Regions from separate parts of the Halomonas sp. A29 genome, predicted to be linked through region 4. Evidence: predicted binding sites of a transcription regulator. Region 4 holds the regulator's gene; each other region holds the start of a gene.
The links. The regulator sigma-54, encoded in region 4, starts transcription at its own class of promoters, with help from an activator protein. The targets are predictions, from matches to a motif close to TGGCACNNNNNTTGCTNT.
Positions count from the first base shown of each region.

Region 1: SPH52_RS16835 (CmpA/NrtA family ABC transporter substrate-binding protein) is a predicted target of sigma-54. The motif match lies at 4,408-4,425, and genes of this name have one in related genera.
Region 2: SPH52_RS13955 (amino acid ABC transporter substrate-binding protein) is a predicted target of sigma-54. The motif match lies at 4,262-4,279, and genes of this name have one in related genera.
Region 3: SPH52_RS16725 (formate/nitrite transporter family protein) is a predicted target of sigma-54. The motif match lies at 1,777-1,794, and genes of this name have one in related genera.

Region 1 covers NZ_JAXQPR010000008.1:154,221-159,775, reverse strand. The annotation lists gene SPH52_RS16855 (L,D-transpeptidase family protein) at 1-299, opposite strand, end outside; gene SPH52_RS16850 (murein L,D-transpeptidase catalytic domain family protein) at 465-1,205, shown strand; gene SPH52_RS16845 (NarK family nitrate/nitrite MFS transporter) at 1,516-2,868, shown strand; gene SPH52_RS16840 (nitrate- and nitrite sensing domain-containing protein) at 2,965-4,269, shown strand; gene SPH52_RS16835 (CmpA/NrtA family ABC transporter substrate-binding protein) at 4,579-5,555, shown strand, end outside.
Region 2 covers NZ_JAXQPR010000006.1:329,490-335,044, reverse strand. The annotation lists gene SPH52_RS13970 (amino acid ABC transporter ATP-binding protein) at 1-700, opposite strand, end outside; gene SPH52_RS13965 (amino acid ABC transporter permease) at 752-1,852, opposite strand; gene SPH52_RS13960 (amino acid ABC transporter permease) at 1,863-3,053, opposite strand; gene SPH52_RS13955 (amino acid ABC transporter substrate-binding protein) at 3,168-4,196, opposite strand; gene SPH52_RS13950 (amino acid ABC transporter substrate-binding protein) at 4,376-5,398, opposite strand.
Region 3 covers NZ_JAXQPR010000008.1:126,114-131,668, reverse strand. The annotation lists gene SPH52_RS16730 (protein kinase domain-containing protein) at 1-715, opposite strand, end outside; gene SPH52_RS16725 (formate/nitrite transporter family protein) at 765-1,574, opposite strand; gene cobA (uroporphyrinogen-III C-methyltransferase) at 1,990-2,952, opposite strand; gene SPH52_RS16715 (molybdopterin-dependent oxidoreductase) at 2,912-5,555, opposite strand, start outside.
Region 4 covers NZ_JAXQPR010000005.1:241,783-247,337, forward strand. The annotation lists gene SPH52_RS11530 (KpsF/GutQ family sugar-phosphate isomerase) at 1-798, shown strand, start outside; gene SPH52_RS11535 (KdsC family phosphatase) at 823-1,380, shown strand; gene lptC (LPS export ABC transporter periplasmic protein LptC) at 1,393-2,013, shown strand; gene lptA (lipopolysaccharide transport periplasmic protein LptA) at 2,010-2,549, shown strand; gene lptB (LPS export ABC transporter ATP-binding protein) at 2,551-3,282, shown strand; gene SPH52_RS11555 (RNA polymerase factor sigma-54) at 3,441-4,862, shown strand; gene hpf (ribosome hibernation-promoting factor, HPF/YfiA family) at 4,971-5,279, shown strand; gene ptsN (PTS IIA-like nitrogen regulatory protein PtsN) at 5,286-5,555, shown strand, end outside.

The DNA.
Region 1 (5,555 bases), on a different contig from region 4:
TGCCGATTCCTCAACTCATCCGGGCGATAATCCTGGGGGCTGAGCCCATCGCTTTCGAGGGTATGCAGCGCCGAAGTGAACGCAGTCACGGCTTCGGCATCCCGCCATGCCGGACGATAGTCACGCTGGGCATAGAACGCCTGAATTCGCGGCCTTTCCGAAGCAACCTGACGCGCCAGCTCTCCCACCACGCCCGGCTCATCCTCCCACGCTCTTGCTGCCTCGCTTTGTTCGGCCCAGGCCAGTGGCGCGAGGCCAAGCAGCAGCATCAACACACCCATCCTTGCAATAAGCCGCATCTTTGACTCCTGCTCCGTTGATAGACGGTCTGGCCTTCCTGGCCACTCCCTTCATAATAGTGCCTGACATTTAGCTGCAAGCCAGCCAGGTCTTTTCATCCAATTACGATTATCTTTTCATGAGTGGCGCCTGCCGAATGCGGTGTCAACGTCATAGGTACGACGATGCGCTTTCTACCGACCCTGCGACTTCCGCTATCGACCCTGACCGCTTCCTTGCTGGTCGCCCTGCCCACTACCTTTTCCACCACCGTCCACGCCGGCAATTTCCTGGCTCAGGCAGGCCTCTCTTACCCGGCCGCCGCCCCGTTGAGTCAAACCCTGACGCGTCTCGCGCCCGGCGCCAACCCGCTGGTGCTGACGCTTGCCGCCAATGCCCTGGCCTGCGCCGAGCCCGATGCCGAACGGCTGGCGGTCATCGATTTCTCCCGGCCTTCCACCGAGCCACGCCTGTGGGTCTTCGACCTGGCGCAAGAGCGGCTGATGTTCGAGGAACTGGTCTCCCACGGCCGCGGCTCGGGCGATGCCGAGGCGACAATATTCTCCAACACGCCGGAGAGCTACCAGTCGAGCCTGGGGCTGTTTCGCACCATGTACAGCTATTACGGGCGCAACGGCTACTCGCTGCGCCTGGAAGGGCTGGAAGCGGGCGTCAACGACCTGGCCTACCAGCGCGCCATCGTGATCCATGGTGCCGATTACGTCAGCGAGGCGTTCATTCGCAAGACCGGCCGGCTGGGCCGTAGCCACGGCTGCCCCGCGGTGCGCCAGGAAGTGACCTATCCCCTGATCGACAGCATCAAGGAAGATCACTACCTGTTCGCCTACTACCCCGACCCCGAGTGGCTGGAGAGCTCCGCCTTCCTCAGCTGCGATCGTACTCCCACGCAGCTGGCCATGTACTGAGCCATCGCGCACTTCCTTGCGTACGGCCTAATGCCCCCTGGCAGCACCAGCAGGGGGCATTTTTCTACCGCGCTGCACCATGTTTGCCACGTCAGTGGCCGCACCTGGTGACGCTTTCACTCGCAGTTTTAAGCACAACCCACTGTCTTTAAAGATTAAATAAAAGTATGGCAAACAGGTTGCTTGATATACATCAAATTGCCGGGTAGGCGTGGACCAGGCTTCCAAGGGAAGTACGAGTGCGTCAGACCTGACCTTCAACGGAGAAGGGCGAACTCATGTATCGACAATCCGTACGAGGTCACAGCCCATGGAAATTCTCAACAAGGCGAACCGCATTCGCCTCCTGAGCCTGCGCACACCACAGATGCGCGCCTTTCACTTCTCCTGGTTCGCTTTCCACATCTGCTTCTTCGGCTGGTTCGGCATCGCCCCGCTGATGGCGGTGGTACGCGAAGACCTGTCGCTGACCCAAACCCAGATCGGCAATACCATCATCGCCTCGGTCTTGATCACCGTGATCGTGAGGCTGCTGATCGGCGTGCTGTGCGATCGACTCGGCCCGCGCAAGACCTACACCGGCCTGCTGCTGCTCGGCTCGATCCCGGTGATGAGCATCGGCTTCGCCAACAGCTTCGAGACCTTCCTGCTGGCCCGCCTGGCGATCGGTGCCATCGGCGCCTCCTTCGTCATTACCCAGTACCACACCACCATGATGTTCGCCCCCAACGTGGTGGGCACGGCCAACGCCACCAGCGCCGGCTGGGGCAACCTGGGCGGCGGCACGACCCAGATCGTGATGCCGCTCATTTTCTCCGGCCTGCTGATGCTCGGCGTCAGTGAAACCCTGGGCTGGCGGCTGGCCATGGTGGTGCCGGGCGTGGTGATGTTCATCACCGGCATCGGCTACTGGCTGTTCACCCAGGATGCGCCGAACGGCAACTTCAGTGAGCTGCGCGCACGCGGCGAACTGCCGGAAGCCACCGGCGAGAACAGTGCCGGCAAGAGCTTCCTTGCCGCAGCCAAGGACATCCGCGTCTGGGCTCTGTTCGTGGTCTATGCCATCTGCTTCGGCGTCGAGCTGACCATCAACAACATCGCCGCCATCTACTTCTTCGACAAGTTCGACCTGACGCTGGCCACCGCCGGTATGATCGCCGGCCTGTTCGGGCTGATGAACGTCTTCGCCCGCACCCTGGGTGGCGTCTTCTCCGATCTGTTCGCGCGTAACGGTGGCCTCAAGGGACGCGTTCGCTGGCTGTTCATCGCGCTGATCTGCGAAGGCATCGCCCTGGTGGCCTTCTCGCAGATGCACGTGCTGTCGTACGCCATCGGCATCATGCTGGTGTTCAGCCTGTTCGTGCAGATGGCCGAAGGCGCTACCTATGGTGTGGTGCCGTTCATCAACAAGAAGGCCCTAGGCGCAGTGGCCGGCATCGTCGGTGCCGGCGGCAATGTCGGCGCCGTAGCCGCCGCCTTCCTGTTCCGCAGCGAAGCCATCACCTATCAACAAGGGCTGTTCTATCTCGGCCTGGTCGTGCTGGTACTGGCTTCCTGCGCGCTGCTGGTGCGCTTCTCCGACGAAGTGGAAACCGCGGAAGCCAAGGCCTATCGAGATGCCGTGGGAGAGGATACCGGGGCAGGCGCGCTGTCGCTGCGCTGATTCCCTGTTGCCCGGCAGCCTGATTGCCGGGCTTCGCCCGCTACCCGGCCGCCGCCCCCACAGGGCGGCGGCCCTCGTGTGAGCAAGAGGTGAACCATGACGCCTGCCGAACGCCTGCTACTGACAGCCAAGCGCTGTGAAATAGACGACCTCGAACACCTCACCGCGGCCTGCGATATCGTCGGCGACGTCAGCCGCTTCGTTCATGCCCTGCAGAAGGAGCGCGGCGCTTCGAACGTCTACCTGGCATCACAGGGTCAGCGCTTCGCCGAGCGGCGTCACGAGCGCATCGACGAGTGCATGGCGACCGAGCAGGCCTTGCGCGTGCGCCTCGACGCCCTGGGAGATACCGCCGGGCGCCCCGCCACCACTGCCCGCCTACTCAGGCGCATCGCCTACGTCTGGCACGCCCTCGACGGCCTGGAAGCACTGCGCAGCGACATCGAGGCACTCCAGACCAGTCCCGACGACGCCACCCAGGCCTTCAACCAGCTGGTGAGCGCTCTGCTTTCGGTGGTGTTCGAAGTCGCCGATACGGCCGGTGACCCCGAAGTCACCCTGGCCCTGGTGGCGATATTCCATCTGATGCAGGGCAAGGAGCTGGCCGGACAAGAGCGTGCCTGCGGCGCCTACGGCTTTACTTCCGGCGGCTTCGACGACGCTCATTGCCAATTGCTGCTCCACCTGATCGACGCCCAGCAGCGCTGCTTCGATACCTGTCTCGAATTCACCACCGAGGAGGGGCGACAACACTGGCAGCGCGAGATGCCCAGCCGCACCCTGGCCGGCATCCAGCAGCTGCGCGAAATGGCCTGTGGCATCACGGCGCTGCCCAAGAGCGCCAGTCCCCTGGGCGAAACCTGGTACGAATTGACGACCCTGCGCATCGACGCCATTCAGCGGGTGGAAGCCTTCCTGATCGGCGAGCTGTCGAACCTGTGCCTGGCCAAGACCCTCGACGCGCGCCGCAGCCTGACGCATCACGACGACCTGCGCCGTGAGCTGAGTGACGCTTCACCGGCGGTTTGTCAGCAGCTCGTGGAACTGTTCGATGGCAGCGCCACCCATGAGCTGGGCGAAGTCACCGCCAGGGTCGTCGGTTCGTCGCTGAACCGCTCGCTGGTGGAACTGATGCGCGCCCAGGCCGGCCGCCTTGAGGCCCTGAGCGACGAGCTGGAAAACACCCGCCGGGCGCTGCGCGAGCGCAAGCTGATCGAACGCGCCAAGGGACTGATCATGGCCCATCAGCAGATAACGGAGGAGCAGGCCTACGCCTTCCTGCGCAAGATGGCCATGGACCAGAGCAAGAGCATGGCCGAGATCGCTCAAACCGTATTGGGGCTCGCCGATATCCTGCAACCGCTCCCAGGAGAAAAAAAGCGGGACCATGCTACCGGCTAGCGAGAGCGGCAATGGTGCAATGCACAATTGCCACGCACCTTTGTGACGCTTTGTGTCAAATCAGTGTTATTGACAAATATCATTTACTGATTCACAAGCTATTGATTAATATTTGTAAACTTGAAAACAATGGCTCCATGGCACCCAAGCTGCAAAGCCTAAGCGTCCGCTGAGTCAACGACGGTTCAGCGCTTCCAAGCAGTACTCGGACCAGACAACGGCGTCTGCCCAGGTTCCCGTGACGAAGTCATGCGAATCCGGGCAGGCGCCGTTTTCGTCGCCAGATCCTTCCTACTGGGAGCCATTCCAATGAACAAGAATCGCAAGGGCCATACTCTCGACCGCCGTCGTTTTCTCAAGCAAACAGCCAGCCTCGTCGGCAGCACCGCCCTGCTGAGTAGCCTGCCGGCTGGTTGGGCACTGGCCAGCAGCAAGCCGGAAACCACCTCGGCCAAGCTCGGCTTCATCGCCCTGACCGATGCCGCGCCGCTGTTCGTTGCCGTGGAGAAAGGCTTCTTCGCCGCCCACGGCATGACCGACGTGGAGGTACTCAAGCAATCCTCCTGGGGCACCACTCGCGACAACCTCGTACTCGGCTCGCAGCGCAACGGCATCGATGGCGCCCACATTCTCACGCCCATGCCCTACCTGATCTCCAGCGGCGCAATGACGTCCAACAACGTGCCGGTTCCCATGAGCATCCTGGCACGGCTCAACCTCAACGGTCAGTGCATCTCGGTGGGCCGCGAGCATGCCGACCTCGAAGTGCGCCTCGACACCAGCGAGTTTGCCCAGGCAATCGCTGCCAAGCGCGCCAACGGCGATGCCGTCAACGCCGCCATGACCTTCCCCGGCGGCACCCATGACATGTGGATTCGCTACTGGATGGCCGCGGGTGGCATCGATCCCAACCGGGACATCTCCACCATCGTCGTGCCACCGGCGCAAATGGTGGCCAACATGCGTGTCGGCAGCATGGAAACCTTCTGCGTCTGCGAGCCGTGGAACCACCAGTTGATCAACCAGGGTATCGGCTACACCGCCAACACCACCGGCGAGCTGTGGAACGACCACCCCGAGAAGGCCTTCGCCATGCGCTCCGACTATGTCGAGGCCAATCCCAACGCCACCAAGGCGCTGCTGATGGCGATCATGGAAGCGCAGATGTGGTGCGAGGACCCTGCCAACCGTGAAGAGATGGCCCAGATCTGCTCGCGCCGACGCTGGATCCACGCCCCCTACGCCGATCTGATCGATCGTATCCAGGGCAACTTCGATTACGGCAC
Region 2 (5,555 bases), on a different contig from region 4:
GCTGGGTGCGCTCGGACTGGGGATTGTTGAAGAAGGGCTCCGGTGCGTTCTCCTCGATGATCTGGCCCTGATCCATGAAGATCACGCGGTCGGCCACGGTCTTGGCGAAGCCCATCTCGTGGGTCACGCAGAGCATGGTCATGCCCTCGCGCGCCAGTTCGACCATAACGTCGAGCACTTCCTTGATCATCTCCGGATCGAGCGCCGAGGTGGGTTCGTCGAACAGCATCACGTCGGGATGCATGCACAGCGAGCGGGCAATCGCCACGCGCTGCTGCTGGCCACCGGAGAGCTGGCCGGGATACTTCGTGGCCTGCTCGGCGATCTTGACCCGCTCCAGGTACTGCATGGCGAGCCGCTCCGCCTCGCGGCGCGGTTTCTTCTGCACCCACTTCTGCGCCAGGCAGCAGTTCTCGAGTACCGTGAGGTGCGGGAAGAGGTTGAAGTGCTGAAACACCATTCCCACGCTGCGGCGGATCTGCTCGATGCGCTTGACGTCCTGGGTCAACGGCACGCCGCCGACCACGATCTCGCCGGCCTGATGCTCCTCGAGATGATTGATGCAGCGGATCAGGGTCGACTTGCCCGAGCCCGATGGCCCGCAGATGACGATCCTCTCGCCGCTCTTTACTTCGAGGTTGATGTCGCGCAGCACATGGAAGTCGCCGTACCACTTGTTGACGCCACGCATCTCGACCATGAGGGTCTCGGCGCCGGCCTGGGTTGCTTGTTCAGTCATTGTTCTCGTTCCTCACCGCTTGTGGCCGGTATGCAGTTTTCTTTCCAGATATTGGCTGTAGCGCGACATGCTGAAGCAGAAGATCCAGAACATGAACGCCGCGAACACGTAACCTTCCAGGGAGAAGCCCAGCCAGCGGGAATCCGACAGGGCCGCCTGCACGATGCCCAGCAGGTCGAACAGGCCGATGATCATGACCAGGGTGGTGTCCTTGAACAGCGAGATGAAGGTGTTGACGATGCCGGGGATCATCATCTTCAGCGCCTGGGGCAGCACGATCAGGCCCATGCGCATCCAGTAGCTCATGCCCAGCGCCGCTGCCGCCTCCTCCTGGCCACGGGGAATGGCCTGCAGCCCGCCGCGTATGACCTCGGCCATATAGGCGCTCTGGAACAGGGTAATGCCGATGAAGGCCCGGATCAGGCGGTCGACGCTCACCCCGGTCGGCATGAACAGCGGCAGCATCACCGAGGCCATGAACAGCACCGTGATCAGCGGCACGCCGCGCCAGAACTCGATGAACACCACGCAGAAGCTCTTGACGATGGGCATCTGCGAACGGCGCCCCAGCGCCAGCAGAATGCCGATCGGCAGCGCCCCGACCATGCCCACCACGGCCAGCACCAGGGTCAGCATCAGGCCGCCCCAGCGGTGGGTAGGTACCACTGGCAGGCCGAAGTGGCCACCGTAGAGCATGAAGTAGGCGAAGATCGGGAACGCCACCAGTGTGGCCAGTGCCACCCAGCGCTTGAACGGCAGCCGCGGGATGGCCAGCCAGGCGATCAGCACGGCAAAGGTGACAAACGTCACGTCGACCCGCCAGATCTCACCGCGCGGATAGAGGCCGTAGATGAACTGGGTGAAACGGGCGCTGACGAATACCCAGCAGGCCCCTTCACGGGAGCAGTCATCCCGCGTGGTGCCGATCCAGTCGGCGTTGATGAAGGCCCACTGGATCGTTGGCGTCAGCAACAGATAGAGCAGGTAGATCCCCAGCAGGGTGAAAAAGCTGTTCACCGGTCCGCTGAACAGATTGGCCCGCAGCCAGGCCACTGGCCCTACCGTATTCTTCGGCGCCGGGCGCGCCTCGATCATCTTGCGTTGAATCGTCATGGCGCCTCTCCTAGCGTTCCACCAGCGCCACGCGGGCGTTGAACCAGTTCATGAACATCGACACCAGCAGACTGATGGTCAGGTAGACCGCCATGGTCATGGCGATGACCTCGATCGCCTGGCCCGTCTGGTTGAGGGTCGTGCCGGCAAATACTGAAACCAGGTCCGGATAACCAATGGCCGTGGCCAGCGAGGAGTTCTTGATCAGGTTGAGATACTGGCTGGTCAGCGGTGGAATGATCACGCGCAGGGCTTGGGGTACCACCACCAGGCGCAGCACCAGGTTCTGCGGCAGGCTGAGCGCCTGGGCCGCCTCGGTCTGGCCGTGGGGGATCGCCTGGATACCGGAGCGTACGATCTCGGCGATGAACGACGCCGTGTAGATCGAGAGCGCCAGCCACAGGGCGAGGAACTCCGGGATCACCGTAATGCCACCGCGGAAGTTGAAGCCACGCAGCTCCGGCACGTCCCAGGTGACCGGCACGCCGGTTGCCACCAGCACCAGCAGCGGCAGGCCGAGGATCAGGCCCAGCGAAATCCAGCCCGCCGGCAGGCGCTTGCCGGTCGCCTCATGGCGTCGCTTGTTCCAGATCGTCAGCGCGATGCTGGCCACGATGGCTACGCCAAAGGCCAGTGGAATCAGGCCGAAGCCGGACTCGAACAGCGGCTCCGGAATGTAGAGACCGCGCACGTTGAGGAAAATGACCTCGCCGAGCGAGTAGCTGTCCCGCGCCGAGGGCATGGCACGCAGTACGGCGAAGTACCAGAAGAAGATCTGCAACAGCAGCGGGATGTTACGGAAAATTTCGATATAGCCAGTGGCCAGCCTGGCAATCAGCCAGTTGGGCGAGAGCCGGGCAATACCGACGATGAAACCGATGATGGTCGCCGCGATGACCCCCAGCGCGGAAACCAGCAAGGTGTTGAGCAGGCCCACCAGGAAGGTGCGGCCGTAGGAACTCTGCGACGAGTAGTCGATCAGGCTCTGGACGATACCGAAGCCGGCGGTATTGGTTAAAAAACCGAAGCCGGTGGTGATGCCGCGGGCTGCCAGGTTGGCCTGGGTATTGCCGACGATGTAGAGCAGGAAGGCCACTACCGCCGCGATCAGCAGGGCCTGGAAGATCAACGCCCGCTTGGCGCGATCGCGCCAGAAAGGCGGTTTTGGGCCTATGGATGGGGCCTTGGGTCGAACGGACATGAAGGGACTCTCCGCCTGGATCCGTCAAGCAAGTATCAGCCATCCGGCCCGGGAGGTATCCGGGCCGGGGCAGTACGAGGATCGGGGCATCTCGCGATGCCCCGGGCGGTACGATCAGCGAATCGGCGGAGCGTACTGGATGCCGCCAGCGTTCCACAGGGCGTTGATGCCGCGTTCGATCTGCAGCGGTGAGTCCATACCGACGTTACGCTCGTAGCTTTCGGCGTAGTTGCCCACCTGGCTGATGATGTTATAGGCCCAATTGGCGTCGAGACCCATGCCCTCGCCGTAGTTGCCGTCCTGACCCAGCAGGCGGGCAATATCCGGATCCTCGGAGTTGCGCATCTCATCGGCGTTCTCGCTGGTGACGCCCATCTCTTCGGCGTTGAGCATGGCGAACAACGACCACTTGACGATGTTGAACCACTGATCGTCGCCCTGACGCACTACCGGGCCCAACGGCTCCTTGGAGATCACTTCCGGCAGGATCACGGACTGGTCCGGATCGGAGAGCTGGATGCGCAGTGCGGCCAGCTGGGAAGTGTCGGAGGTCAGCACGTCGCAGCGTCCGGCCTCGTAGCCACCCACGGTCTGCTCGGAGGTATCGAAGACGATGGGATCGAATGTCATGCCGTTGGCACGGAAATAGTCGGCCACGTTGAGTTCGGTGGTGGTGCCGGACTGAACGCAGATGGCCGCGCCATCGAGATCCGTGGCGCTTGAGACACCGAGATCGCGGTTGATCATGAAGCCGATGCCGTCGTAGAAGTTCACGCCGGCGAAGTTGAGGCCCAGGGTGGTGTCGCGGGTGGTGGTCCAGGTGGTGTTGCGTGAAAGAATGTCGACCTCACCGGACTGCAGGGCGGTGAAACGCTCCACGGCGTTCAACGAGATGTAGCGTACCGCCTCGGCGTCGCCGAAGACTGCCGCGGCCACGGCACGGCAGACGTCGACGTCAAGACCCTGCCACTCACCCTGGTCGTCAGGCGCAGAGAAGCCCGGCAGGCCGTCACTCACGCCACACTGCACGGCACCACGCTGAAGGGTGTTCTGCAGGGTGTTGGCCGAGGCCAGGGAAGCAGTACCCAGAGCCAGTGCGGCTGCGGAAGTGAGCAGCACCCACTTGTTCTTGTTGTCGCGCATGTAAAGATCCCTCGTAGATGATTTGGAGTTCTTGAAATCAGCATGCCGAAGCATGTGCCTGCACCTTAGCAAGGTTTGTTCCAAGGCAGGGATAGTGCAGGCAAAACTCTTATTCAACGCTCACGGTGGAGAGGATACTTCCTGAACCGTTGCCCCGCTTTGGTGCGACCGGGTGTGCCTCAGCGCACCGGTGGCGCATAGTGCAGCCCACCTTCGGTCCACAGTGCATTCAGGCCACGGACGATATTGAAGTCGGAGCCGGCACCCACGTTGCGCTCGAACATCTCTTCGTAGTTGCCTACCTGCTTGACGATCCGGTAGGCCCAGTCGGCGGTGAGCCCCATGCCCTCGCCGTAGTTGCCATCGCGGCCCAGCAGGCGAGCGACATCCGGATCTTCGGATTCGAGCATCTCGTCCACGTTGCCCTGAGTGATGCCCAGCTCCTCGGCATTGAGCATGGCGAACAGCGACCACTTGACGATGTTGAACCACTGGTCGTCGCCCTGACGTACGGCGGGCCCCAGCGGCTCCTTGGAGATGACTTCGGGCAGTACCATGGCGCTATCGGGGTCGGCAAGCTGCATACGTTGGGCGTAGAGCTGGGAAGCGTCGGAGCTGAGCACGTCACAGCGCCCGGCCTCGAAGCCTGCGATTGCCTGCTCCGGTGAGTCGAACACCACCGGTTCGTACTCCATGCCATGGGTGCGGAAGTAGTCGGCCAGGTTGAGTTCGCTGGTGGTGCCCGACTGGGTGCACACCGCGGCACCGTCGAGCCCCATGGCGCTTTCCACACCCAGGTCGCTGGCCACCATGAAGGCCTGCCCATCGTAGTAGCTGACGCCGGTGAAGTTGAGACCAAGCGTCGTGTCGCGGCTCGAAGTCCAGGTCGTGGTGCGCGAAAGCACGTCCACCTCGCTCGACTGCAGGGCCGTGAAGCGTTCCACCGAGTTCAGCGGCACGAATTGCACCTTTTCGGCGTCGCCCAGCACCGCGGCGGCAATGGCCCGGCAGACATCGGTATCCAGCCCTCGATAGTCATCATCGTCGTCCAGCGCCGAGAAGCCCGGCTGGGCAGCGTTGACGCCACAGCGCAGCTGATCTCGCTCACGCACGTCGTCGAGCGTGGCCGCCTGGGCCAGGCCGATGCTGCCAAGCATCAATGCAGCCGGAGCCAACCAGGCCAGCCTGTCGTAATGGGTCATGTCGTTCCCTCGTTGTCGTTGCCCATGGAGGCCTTTGGTTAGGCCTCGCTTATGATTAGCGCATCTCCAGGCTAAGTGCACTGCACTTCACGGTACACAGCGCTTTCTTCTCTGATACGGAATCTCCCATGACATGACGAAACGCCCCGCAGGCCAG
Region 3 (5,555 bases), on a different contig from region 4:
CCCTGACGACCTGCACCGTGAGATTGTCATCGCTACCCGCATCGAAGGCTGCCTGCACCAGGGCGCGGGCAGCGGCATCCAGGTCCGCCGCGTGCTCGGTGAGGATCTGGTGCATACGCGCCTCGCTCAGGTGTTCGTAGACGCCATCGGTCATCAGCAGGAACAGATCGCCGGCCGCGATGGGCAGCGCCTGGTAGTCGATCTCGAGCTGTTCGCTGACGCCCATCGCCCGGCTGAGACAGCTCTTGTCCGCCGAGAGCCAGGCCCGATGCTCATGGGTCAGCGGCTCCAGGCCACCACTCACCGACCGGTAGAGCCGCGCATCGCCGACGTGAAAGACATGGGCCGTGGCGGACTTGAGCACCAGCGCGGTGAAGGTGCAGACATAGCCGCGATCCTTGTCCCAGCGAAACTCGCTGCGCCGGGTCTGGCCATGCAGCCAGGAGTTGGTCGCCATCAGCACCCGCTGCGCGGACTTCTTCACCGTCCAGCTCTCGGCCGTGCAGTAGTAGTCCTCGATGAAGCCCTTCACCGCCGCTTCGCTGGCGACCTGGCTCACGCTGCTGGTACTGATGCCATCGGCCAGCGCCACCACGATGCCCTTCGCCGAAAGCTGCGGCTCATGCGGCACGTAGGCACCGTGGAAGTCCTGGTTGACCGGCTTGCGCCCCGGTTCCGAACACTGGCCCAGGGCAACGCGCAGGCGGCTCGTCACGCTCGTCCCTCGTTGGGCAAGCACGCGCTGGGTAAACACAACGCCTCGCTCAGATGTCACGCAGCGGTGCGGTACGCACGTGGGTGGCGTACAGCGTCAGGCCGGTCAGCGAGATACCCCCGACCAGGTTGCCGACGACCACCGGGATCTCGTTCCAGATCATGTAGTCCATGATCGAGAAATCGCCGCCCAGCATCAGCGCCGAGGGGAACAGGAACATGTTGACGATGGAGTGCTCGAAGCCCATGTAGAAGAACAGCATGATCGGCATCCACATGGCGATCACCTTGCCGCCCACGGTGGTCGAGATCATCGCCCCGACCACGCCGAGGGAAACCATCCAGTTGCACAACACACCGCGGATGAACACTGTCAGCATGCCCGCGGCGCCGAACTCTTTGTAGCCCAGGGTACGATCCTTGCCCACCTCGGATATCGCCACGCCCACCTCATCCGGCGGCGTGGAGAAGCCATAGGTGAAGACGATCGCCATGAGGAAAGCCACCGTCAGCGCCCCGAGCAGATTGCCGGTGAAGACCACCCCCCAGTGCTTGAGGATTCGATTGATGGTCACCCCCGGCCGCTTATCGAGCCAGGCCAAGGGCGTAAGTACGAACACCCCGGTCAGTAGGTCGAAGCCCATCAGGTAGAGCATGCAGAAGCCCACCGGGAACAGGGCGGCGCCCAGGATGGCCGAGCCGGTCTGCACGGTGATGGTGACGGCGAACACGGCGGCCAGGGCCAGGATGGCGCCGGCCATGAAGGAGCGCAGCAGCGCATCCCGCGTGGCCATGTAGAGCTTGGACTCGCCGGCATCCACCATCTTGGTCGCGAATTCGGAAGGGAGCAGATAGGACATGGCTTTCAATGTCTCGCAAAGTGGTCGTGGCTGGCGTACGAACGCAAAGGCGCCTGGAGCCGAAAGCCGGCTCCAGGCGCCTTTGCCTGTGTTCGTCACTGGTTTCTTACTGCGATTCGTTGCTGTGTCAGGGACCGCTCAGGCAGGACGTCGATCGTCGTTGACCTGATACCTGCGGACACGAACGGCCCATGCCTGATAACAAGCACGTTGCATGCCAGTTTGGCACCCAAGTATTCAGGAAAATTAGAATCAGGCGTGATAGTGGCGACTTGCCAGCGTTCAGCGCAGTCCGGTTGGGCGAGTTCGGCGACGCGGCTTGCCTCGCGTCAGCAAGCCGAGCGTTCATGACGGTGCAAGGCGGGTGCCGCTCGCCCGCCTTTGGTGCAGCGGGCGGGCCAGCGGATGAGTGGGTTCAGCGTACCAGCGGCTCGGCAGCAGGCTGCGCCGCGGCCGGGCTGGTCGCGACCATGCGCACCACGCTGCCGACCACGATCAGGCACGGCGAGGGCAGCGGCTTGGCGGCGAGCTGTTCCGGCATGTCGGCCAGGGTACCCACAAGCGAGGCCTGCTCGGGCAGGCTGGCATTGGCCACCAGCATGATCGGCCAGTCGTCGGGCAGCCCCGCACGGCGTAGCCCGGTGCAGATGGCATCGACCTTGGTCAGGCCCATGTAGAAGATCAGCGTCTCGTCCTGGCGCGCCAGCTCGGCCCAGTCGGGCTCGCCATCCTTGCGGCACAGCTGCGCGGTGATGAAGCGCAGCTGCTGGGCGTGGGCGCGGTCGGTCAGCGGAATGCCCATGCCGGCCGCGGCCGCCGAGGCGGCGGTGATGCCCGGCACGATCTCGGCTTGTACCCCGGCCTCGGCCAGCGCGGCCAGTTCCTCACCCATGCGCCCGAACACGCCGGGGTCGCCGCCCTTGAGGCGCACCACCGACTTGCCTTGCCCAGCCAGCTTCACCAGCAGCGCGCCGATCTCGGCTTGGGGCACGCTGTGATGGCCACGCTCCTTACCCACGTAGTAACGCTCGTGGCCGGCAGGAATCAGCGCCAGCACGTCGTCACCCACCAGGCGGTCGTAGACCACCGCGTCGGCCTGCTGCAGCAGCCGTGCGGCCTTGAGCGTCAGCAGCTCCACATCGCCGCTGCCCGCCCCCACCAGGTAGACACGGCCGGCATGGCAGTCGCCGTCCAGGGTCACGGTGGGTGCGACAGCGCGAGTGGAGCGGCCGAACGGCGAGCGCACGATATGCCCCAGGCCGTGCAGCCTCGAAAAAGCCGCCTGCCCCAGCACTTTCGATAGCTGCGCCTTCGATAGCTGTGCCTTACGGAACAGCTCAGGCGACAGCAGTGACTTCAATTGGCTCAGCGCTCGCATGGGCCCTCTCCTCTTCGATAAGCGATTTCAGCTCGGGAATGCAGCTTCCGCACTGGGTACCGCAAGCCAGCCTGGCGCCCAGCGCTTCGACGCTGTCGTCGCCTTCGCGTATGGCCCCTAGGATAGCGCGTTGACCCACTTGATGGCAGCTACAGACCACCGGCCCCTGGTTGGCGGCGCCGTCGTCGCAGCCAGCCAACAGGCGGCGACGATGCGGCGGCTCCAGGCCCTCGCCTTTGGTAGCCTCACCGAAGCGCGCGGCCAGCCAGGCGAGGTTCGGTAGCTCCCTGGGCGGCCCCGACATGAACCACCAGCGCAGACGGCCGGCAGCATCGACCCCGGCGGCGCGCAGGCGGCCGCTGGCGGGGTCGGTGCACCACAGCGTGGGGGCCACTGGCAGCTCGGCTTCCAGCCAGGCCAGCCAGTCGCGCTCCGCCGCTTCTGGCTCACCGCCGGCCAGCTGCCAGCGCTGGCAGTCACCCAAGGGAATGCGCGCCCAGTAGCGGCTCTCGTCGCACCAGGCCGCCTGCGCCACGCCCAGGTCGTCGGCCACCAGCAGCGTGGCCTCCCAGCCCACCCGCAACGGCTCCAGCGCCACTGCGCCGTGCTTTGATTCCGGCTGGCCGGAAATCGGGTCGAGGTGCGGCTCGAGCAGCGCCCCCATGCCCGCCGTGGCGCTGAAATGGCGGCTCCAGTGCATCGGCACGAACACCTCGCCGCGGCGCTGACCGCGCGACACCCGCACCCGGCCGATATAGCTGCCGCCCGCCCCCTCCAGCCGGGCCAGCGTATGCTCTGCCACGCCCAGCTCGGCGGCATCTTCCGGGGCGATCTCGATGAACGGCTCGGCGCGGTGGTTCATCAGCCGCGGCGCCCGCCCGGTACGGGTCATGGTGTGCCACTGATCGCGAATGCGCCCGGTATTGAGCCGCAGCGGCCGGGCGTCGTCCAGCGCCTGGGCCGGTGGGCGCGGGCGCACCGGCAGCATGCGGGCACGACCGTCCGGCGTGGCGAATCGGCCGTCGATGAACAGCCGGGCGGTGCCATGGGGGGCGCCGGCATTCACCGGCCACTGGATCGGCGCCAGGGCGTCGTAGGCGGCCCGGTCGAGCCCGGCCAGGCCGGAAATATCGAACAGCCGGCGGCCCTCGCCAGGGCCTTCTCCGTTCTCGAAGCCGGAGAGCCTGGCGTGCTCGTCGAAGATCTCGCTCGGGTGGGCGTAGTCGAAGGCCTCGCCGAAGCCCAGCCGCTTGGCCACCTCGCAGACGATCCACCAGTCGTGGCGCGCCTCCCCCGGCGGCGGCAGGAGGCCGCGCTGTCGCGATATGCGCCGTTCCGAGTTGGTCACGGTGCCATCCTTCTCCGACCAGCTCGAGGCCGGCAGCACGATATCGGCATAGGCCAGCAGGTCGGCGTCGGCCATGCACTCGGAGACGATCACCAGCGGGCACTTCTCGAGTGCCGCACGCACCCGGTCGGCCCGCGGCAGGCTCACAGCCGGGTTGGTGGCCATGATCCACAGCGCCTGCACTTCGCCGCGCTCGATCGCCTCGAACAGCGCCACCGCCTTGTGCCCGGGGCCGTCGGGCAGGCACGGCACCAACCGCCCGGTAGCCCAGAAGCGCGTGACGCGATCCCGCGCGCCGGGAGTGTCGTAGTCCATATGGGCGGCGAGCTGGTTGGCAAGCCCCCCCACCTCGCGCCCACCCATGGCGTTGGGCTGGCCGGTGATCGAGAACGGTCCCGCGCCGGGCAGGCCGATCTTGCCGCCCGCCAGGTGGCAGTTGATGATGGCATTGCCCTTGTCGGTGCCGCTGGAGGACTGGTTCACGCCCTGGGAGAACAGCGTGACCACGTGCAGGTGGCTGGCGAACCAGTAGAAGAAGGTTTCCAGGCGCTCGGAATCGACGTCGCAGTCCGCGGCAATGGCCTCCACGCTGGCATCCTGCTCCCGCGCCGCGGCGAGTGCTTCCTCGAAGCCCTGGGTATGGGCTTCCAGGTAGACCCGGTCGAGCTTGTTGCGCTTGGCCATCCACGCCAGCAGCCCGGTGAACAGGCGGGCGTCGCTACCCGGCTTCAGTCCCAGATAGAGGTCGGCGATCTCGCAGGTATCGGTGACCCGTGGGTCGATCACCACCACCCGCAGCAGCGGGTTGCGCTGCTTGGCCACCTTCAGGCGCTGGTAGAGCACCGGATGGTTCCAGGCCAGGTTGGAACCCACCAGCACCACCAGCTCGGCCTCTTCCAGGTCCTCGTAGCTGCACGGCACGGCATCGGCGCCGAAGGCACGCTTGTGGGCGGCCACCGCCGAGGCCATGCACAGCCGCGAATTGGTATCCAGGTGCGGCGTGCCGAGAAAGCCCTTGAACAGCTTGTTGGCGACGTAATAGTCCTCGGTCAGCAGCTGCCCGGAAAGGTAAGCGGCGACCGCCTGGCGGCCACGGGTGGCCTGCACCGCCGTGAGCCGTTCGGCCACCGTGGCCAGCGCTGTTTCCCAGTCGACCTCGACGCCGTCGACGCGGGGCTGGGACAAGCGGCCATGGCTGCCCAGCGTCTCGTGCAGGGCCGAGCCCTTCACGCACAGCCGTCCGAAGTTGGCCGGG
Region 4 (5,555 bases):
GGCAAGATCGCCGCGACGCTTGCCAGCACCGGCACGCCAGCGTTCTTCGTCCACCCCGGCGAAGCCAGCCACGGTGATCTGGGCATGATCACACCGGGCGACGTGGTAGTGGCACTGTCGAACTCCGGTGAAACGGCCGAAGTCACTGCCCTGCTGCCGCTGCTCAAGCGCATCGGCACGCCGCTGATCAGCATGACCGGGCGCCCCGACTCGACGCTGGCACGCCACGCCGACGCCCATCTCGATGCCGGCGTCGAGCGTGAGGCCTGCCCACTGGACCTGGCACCGACGGCCTCGACCACCGCCGCCCTGGTGCTGGGCGACGCCTTGGCCGTGGCCCTGCTCGAGGCGCGCGGCTTCACCGCCGAGGATTTCGCCCTCTCACACCCCGGTGGCAGCCTGGGCAAGCGCCTGCTGCTGCGCGTCAGCGACCTGATGCATCAGGGCGACCGGCTGCCCCGGGTGCCGCTCGGCAGTCCCCTGCGCGACGCCCTGCTTGAAATCACCCGCCAAGGGCTCGGCTTCACCTGTGTCGTCGATGAGCAGAATCAGCTTATCGGTGTCTATACCGACGGCGACCTGCGTCGCACACTCGACCAGCATCAGGATCTCAGCCAGCTGACGGTGGACGACGTCATGACCCGCCCCGGCAAGCGAATCTTTCCCGACATGCTGGCCGCCGAAGCGGTGCGCATCATGGAAGACAACCTGATAACGGCGCTTGCCGTCGTTGACGAAACGGGGCATCCGATCGGCGCCCTACACATGCATGACCTGCTGCGAAGCGGCGTCATCTGACCTCACCCTGACCAAGGAGAGCCCATGGCTCTGGCCACCTCCACCATCGATCCGCGCCTTGTCGACCGTCTGCGCAAGATTCGCCTACTGGCACTGGACGTGGACGGTGTACTCACCGACGGCCGACTCTATTTCCAGGCCGATGGCGTAGAGATCAAGGCGTTTCACACGCAGGACGGCCTGGGTCTCAAGCTGCTGCGGCGTGCCGGCCTGCAGGTGGCTTTCCTGACCGGACGCGAATCACCCATGGTCAGCCACCGTGCCGCCGCACTGGGCATCGACCATGTCTTCCAGGCCTGCGAGGACAAGCTCACCACTCTGCGCGAACTGTGCTCACGCAAGGGGCTCGAACTCGAGCAGGTCGCCTACTGCGGCGACGACCTGCCCGACCTGGCAGTCATTCAGCGCGCCGGCATCGGCATCACCGTACCCGACTCCCCCACCTACATGCGCGCGCTGGCAGACTACGTCACCCAACGCAAAGGTGGACATGGCGCGGTGCGCGAGATCTGCGACATGCTGCTCGAAGCGCAAGGGCATCGCGATGCGCTGGTCGACACCTATCTCCACGGCAAGCGTTGAGGCCGTTCGGATATGCTGCGTAGGCTGCCACGCCCCTCGTTCCGTGTCTGGCTGTTCCTGCTGCTGCTCGGCCTGGGCGCCCTGATCGCCTGGCTGGATCCCTGGCAGGCGCCAGCCCCCGGCCCGGTACCCACCGACGAGGCCGGCGAGCCCGACTATTTCCTGGAACAGGCGCAGTTGACCCGTTTCGATGCGGAGGGTCGGGCCCACCAGCGCCTGGAGAGTCCTAGGCTGGTGCATACACCCCACGACGACGTCACCCGCGCCGTCACACCGCTGGCCCACCTGATCGACCGCGAAGGCCGGCTTTGGATGGCAAGCGGCATGGAAGGTCGTCTCGGCCCTGGCGGCAACCCGCTGACCCTCTCAGGTGACGCCCGCCTGTTCGCCCCCGAGGAGCACTGGCAGCTCGATACAGAGACTCTGCACTTCGATGCCGATGTGGGACATGCCTGGAGCGATACACCCGCCCTGCTACAGCAGCCACCGCAGCACATGCGCGGCGAGCGCTTCGACGCCTGGATCCATGACAACCGGGCACGTTTGACCGACAATGTGCGCGGCCACCACCCCTCGGAAGGCGCTCAGCCGGGGCAGGCCGACGCCGTCAACCTAGAGGATTTCACGCCATGAAGCGATGCAAGCTCCCGACCGTCCGCAAGCTGCTCACCCCAGCGCTGGTTGGCATGGCGTTGTTCGGTCTTGCAGGTATCGGTTCGGCTACGGCGCAGCAACGCGACGCCGAGCAACCCATCGAGGTCGAGGCCGACCGGCTCGATCTGGACGATGTCGCCGGCACTGCCGTCTATACCGGCGAGGTCGACATTCGCCAAGGCACCATGCGACTCACCGGTGACCGAGTCGAGTTCCAGCGCAATGCGGCCGGCGAACTCTCCCGTGCCACGGCCCGCGGCGAACGCGCCTACATCGAGCAACAGCCCGACCCCGACCAACCCGTGGTGCGAGGCTGGGGCCGCACGATCATCTATCACGTGGCCGAGCGCCGAGTGGAACTGATCGACCGCGCCGAGCTGCACCAGGGCGGCGACACCTTCGACGGCGGCTACCTGGAGTACTTCCTCGACCGTCGGGTGGTACAGGCCCGCGCCGAGAGCGAGGGCGTCGAAGGACGCCAGCGGATCCGCATGACCCTGCAGCCGGAGCGCTGAAATGCTGAAGAAGACCCTGCATGCCCGGCATCTGGCCAAGAGCTACAAGCGTCGCCGCGTGGTGCATGACATCAGTCTCTCCATCGAGCAGGGCTGCGTGGTCGGTCTGCTCGGACCCAACGGGGCCGGCAAGACCACCTCGTTCTACATGATCGTGGGGCTGGTCAAGGCGGATGCCGGCGAAGTGCACATCGACGACATGGATCTCTCACACAGCGCCATGCACCAGCGAGCCCAGGCCGGGATCGGCTACCTGCCCCAGGAGGCGTCGATCTTCCGCAAGCTATCGGTAGCCGACAACATCATGGCCATCCTCGAGACGCGCAAGGATCTCGACCGACGCGGGCGCCAGGCAAGGCTTCAACAACTGCTGGAAGACTTCCACGTCACCCACATCCGCGACAACCTCGGCATGAGCCTCTCAGGCGGTGAACGGCGTCGAGTCGAGATCGCCCGGGCGCTGGCCACCGAACCGGCCTTCATCCTGCTCGACGAACCCTTCGCCGGGGTCGATCCGATTTCGGTGGGCGAGATCAAGGGCATCATCCGCCAGCTCAAGGCGCGCGACATCGGCGTGCTGATCACCGACCACAATGTCCGCGAAACCCTCGACATCTGTGACTCGGCCTATATCGTCGGCGATGGCCAGATCATTGCTGAAGGCGACGCCGAGGCCATCCTGGCCAACAAGCGGGTGCGGGAAGTCTACCTTGGCGAGGATTTCCGCCTATAACGCAATCTTGCACATTAAGCAAGTAATTGATCTTTGTTTAAAACATTCTAATCAGGCATAAATATTGCCGCTGGCATGCATATTGCAATCAATTCTCTTGCATGTCACTGCCTACCGGTCTAGGGTAGAGTTTTCCGGCAGATGAGCCCGTTATCCTCATGGCCATGAAAGCATCCTTGCAACTGCGTGTCGGCACCCAGCTGACCATGACCCCCCAACTGCAGCAGGCCATTGCCCTTCTGCAGCTGTCCACCCTCGATCTACGTCAGGAGATCCAGCAGGCACTGGAATCCAACCCCATGCTGGAGCTTGACGACGACTTCGGTGAACAGGCCGTCAGCGAAACCCAGAGCGATGACTGGGCCAGTGAAATCCCCAGCGAGCTCTCCACCGACAGCGACTGGACGGATACCTACCCCGATCATGGCACGAGCTCCGGCGGCGCTACCGGTGAAGGACCGGACTTCGAGCGCCAGGCTTCGGGGCAGACGCTGGCCGGCCACCTGATCTGGCAATTGGCGATGACCGACCTGAGCGATCGCCAACACATTATCGCCGAGAGTCTAATCGACGCCGTCGATGGTGCCGGTTATCTGTCGCAAACGCTGGAAGAGATCCGCGACGGCCTGCGCCAGCAAGGCCTCGAAGGCCTGCCCACCCGGGAGGTCGAGCAGGTCCTGCTACGCCTGCAACAGTTCGAGCCTACCGGCGTGTTCGCCCGCGACCTGCGCGAGTGCCTGATGCTGCAATTGGCCGCGCTGCCCGACGACACACCGCTGCTCCCCCAGACCCGACGCCTGGTACGCCAGTTCCTCGAGGCATTGGCCTCCGATGATCGCCGTCTCCTCAAGCGTCGCCTGGGGCTGGACGACGATGCCCTGGATGAGGTCATCGCCCTGGTTCGCTCGCTGGACCCCCGCCCTGGCAGCGCCTATGCCGAAGTGAGCAGCAGCTACGTCACTCCGGACCTGGTTGCCTACCACGACGAAGCGGGCTGGCGCGTGGAACTCAACGCCGAGGCCTTGCCCCGGCTACGTATCCAGCCCGACTATGTCGCACTCGTACGACGCGCCGACAAGAGCCAGGACAACCAGTTCCTCAAGGATCACCTGCAGGAGGCGCGCTGGCTGATGAAGAGCCTCGCCAGCCGCAACGACACCCTGCTGCGCGTGGGACGGGAGATCATGGCACGCCAGATCGACTTTCTCGAGCAGGGCGAAGAGGCCATGAAGCCCTTGGTGCTGGCCGATATCGCCCAGACCGTCGAGATGCACGAATCGACCATTTCACGGGTGACTACACAGAAATTCATCCACACGCCGCGTGGCGTATTCGAGCTGAAGTACTTCTTCTCCAGCCACGTCGGTGGCAATGGTGAGGGGGACGCCCACTCCAGTACGGCGATACGCGCCCGTATCCGCAAACTGATCGCCGACGAGCCGCCTCGCAAGCCGCTTTCCGACAGCCGCCTGGTGGATCTGCTGGCCGAGAGCGGCATCGAGGTGGCACGCCGCACGGTAGCGAAGTATCGTGAAGCGCTGGGAATTCCTTCCTCGAGCGAGCGCAAGCGTTTTCGCTGATGTCTCGACACAATGTTGACGCGGGGCAATCACGACTCCCGAGGGGGTTTGCAGGGCAGTAAAAAGGGTTACAATCGAGCCACCACCCGAAGGACGAAGGAGCTTGTCATGCAAGTCAACATCACCGGCCATCATGTTGAACTGACCGATCCACTGCGTGACTACGTGAGCGAAAAGCTTAGCCGCGTCCAGCGCCATTACGACAACATCACCAACGTGCAAGTGACGCTCTCCATCGAGAAGGAGCGTCAACAGGCTGCCTGCACGCTGCACGCCGCCGGCGCCGACCTTCATGCCGAAGCCTCTGATTCTGACATGTACGCCGCTATCGATGCGCTGACTGACAAGCTCGACCGTCAACTGGTCAAACACAAGGAAAAGGCCCAGGCGCGCGCTCAGGGCGCCGGCATTCGCTGAGCTGCCATGACACTGGAAACCATACTGCCCCCTGAACGCGCGCTGTTCGACGTTCCCGGGGGTAGCAAGAAGAGGGTGCTGGAGTTCTTCAGCACCTTCATTGCGCAGAACACTCCGAGCCTCGACAGTCAGGAGGTCTTCGGCAGGTTGGTCGGTCGCGAGAGGCTGGGCAGCACCGGGATCGGCAATGGCGTGGCGATTCCTCATGCCCGCAGCCCCCACTGCCACAGCCCCGTGGCCGCCTTTCTCAAACTGGCCGAGCCCATCGATTTCGAC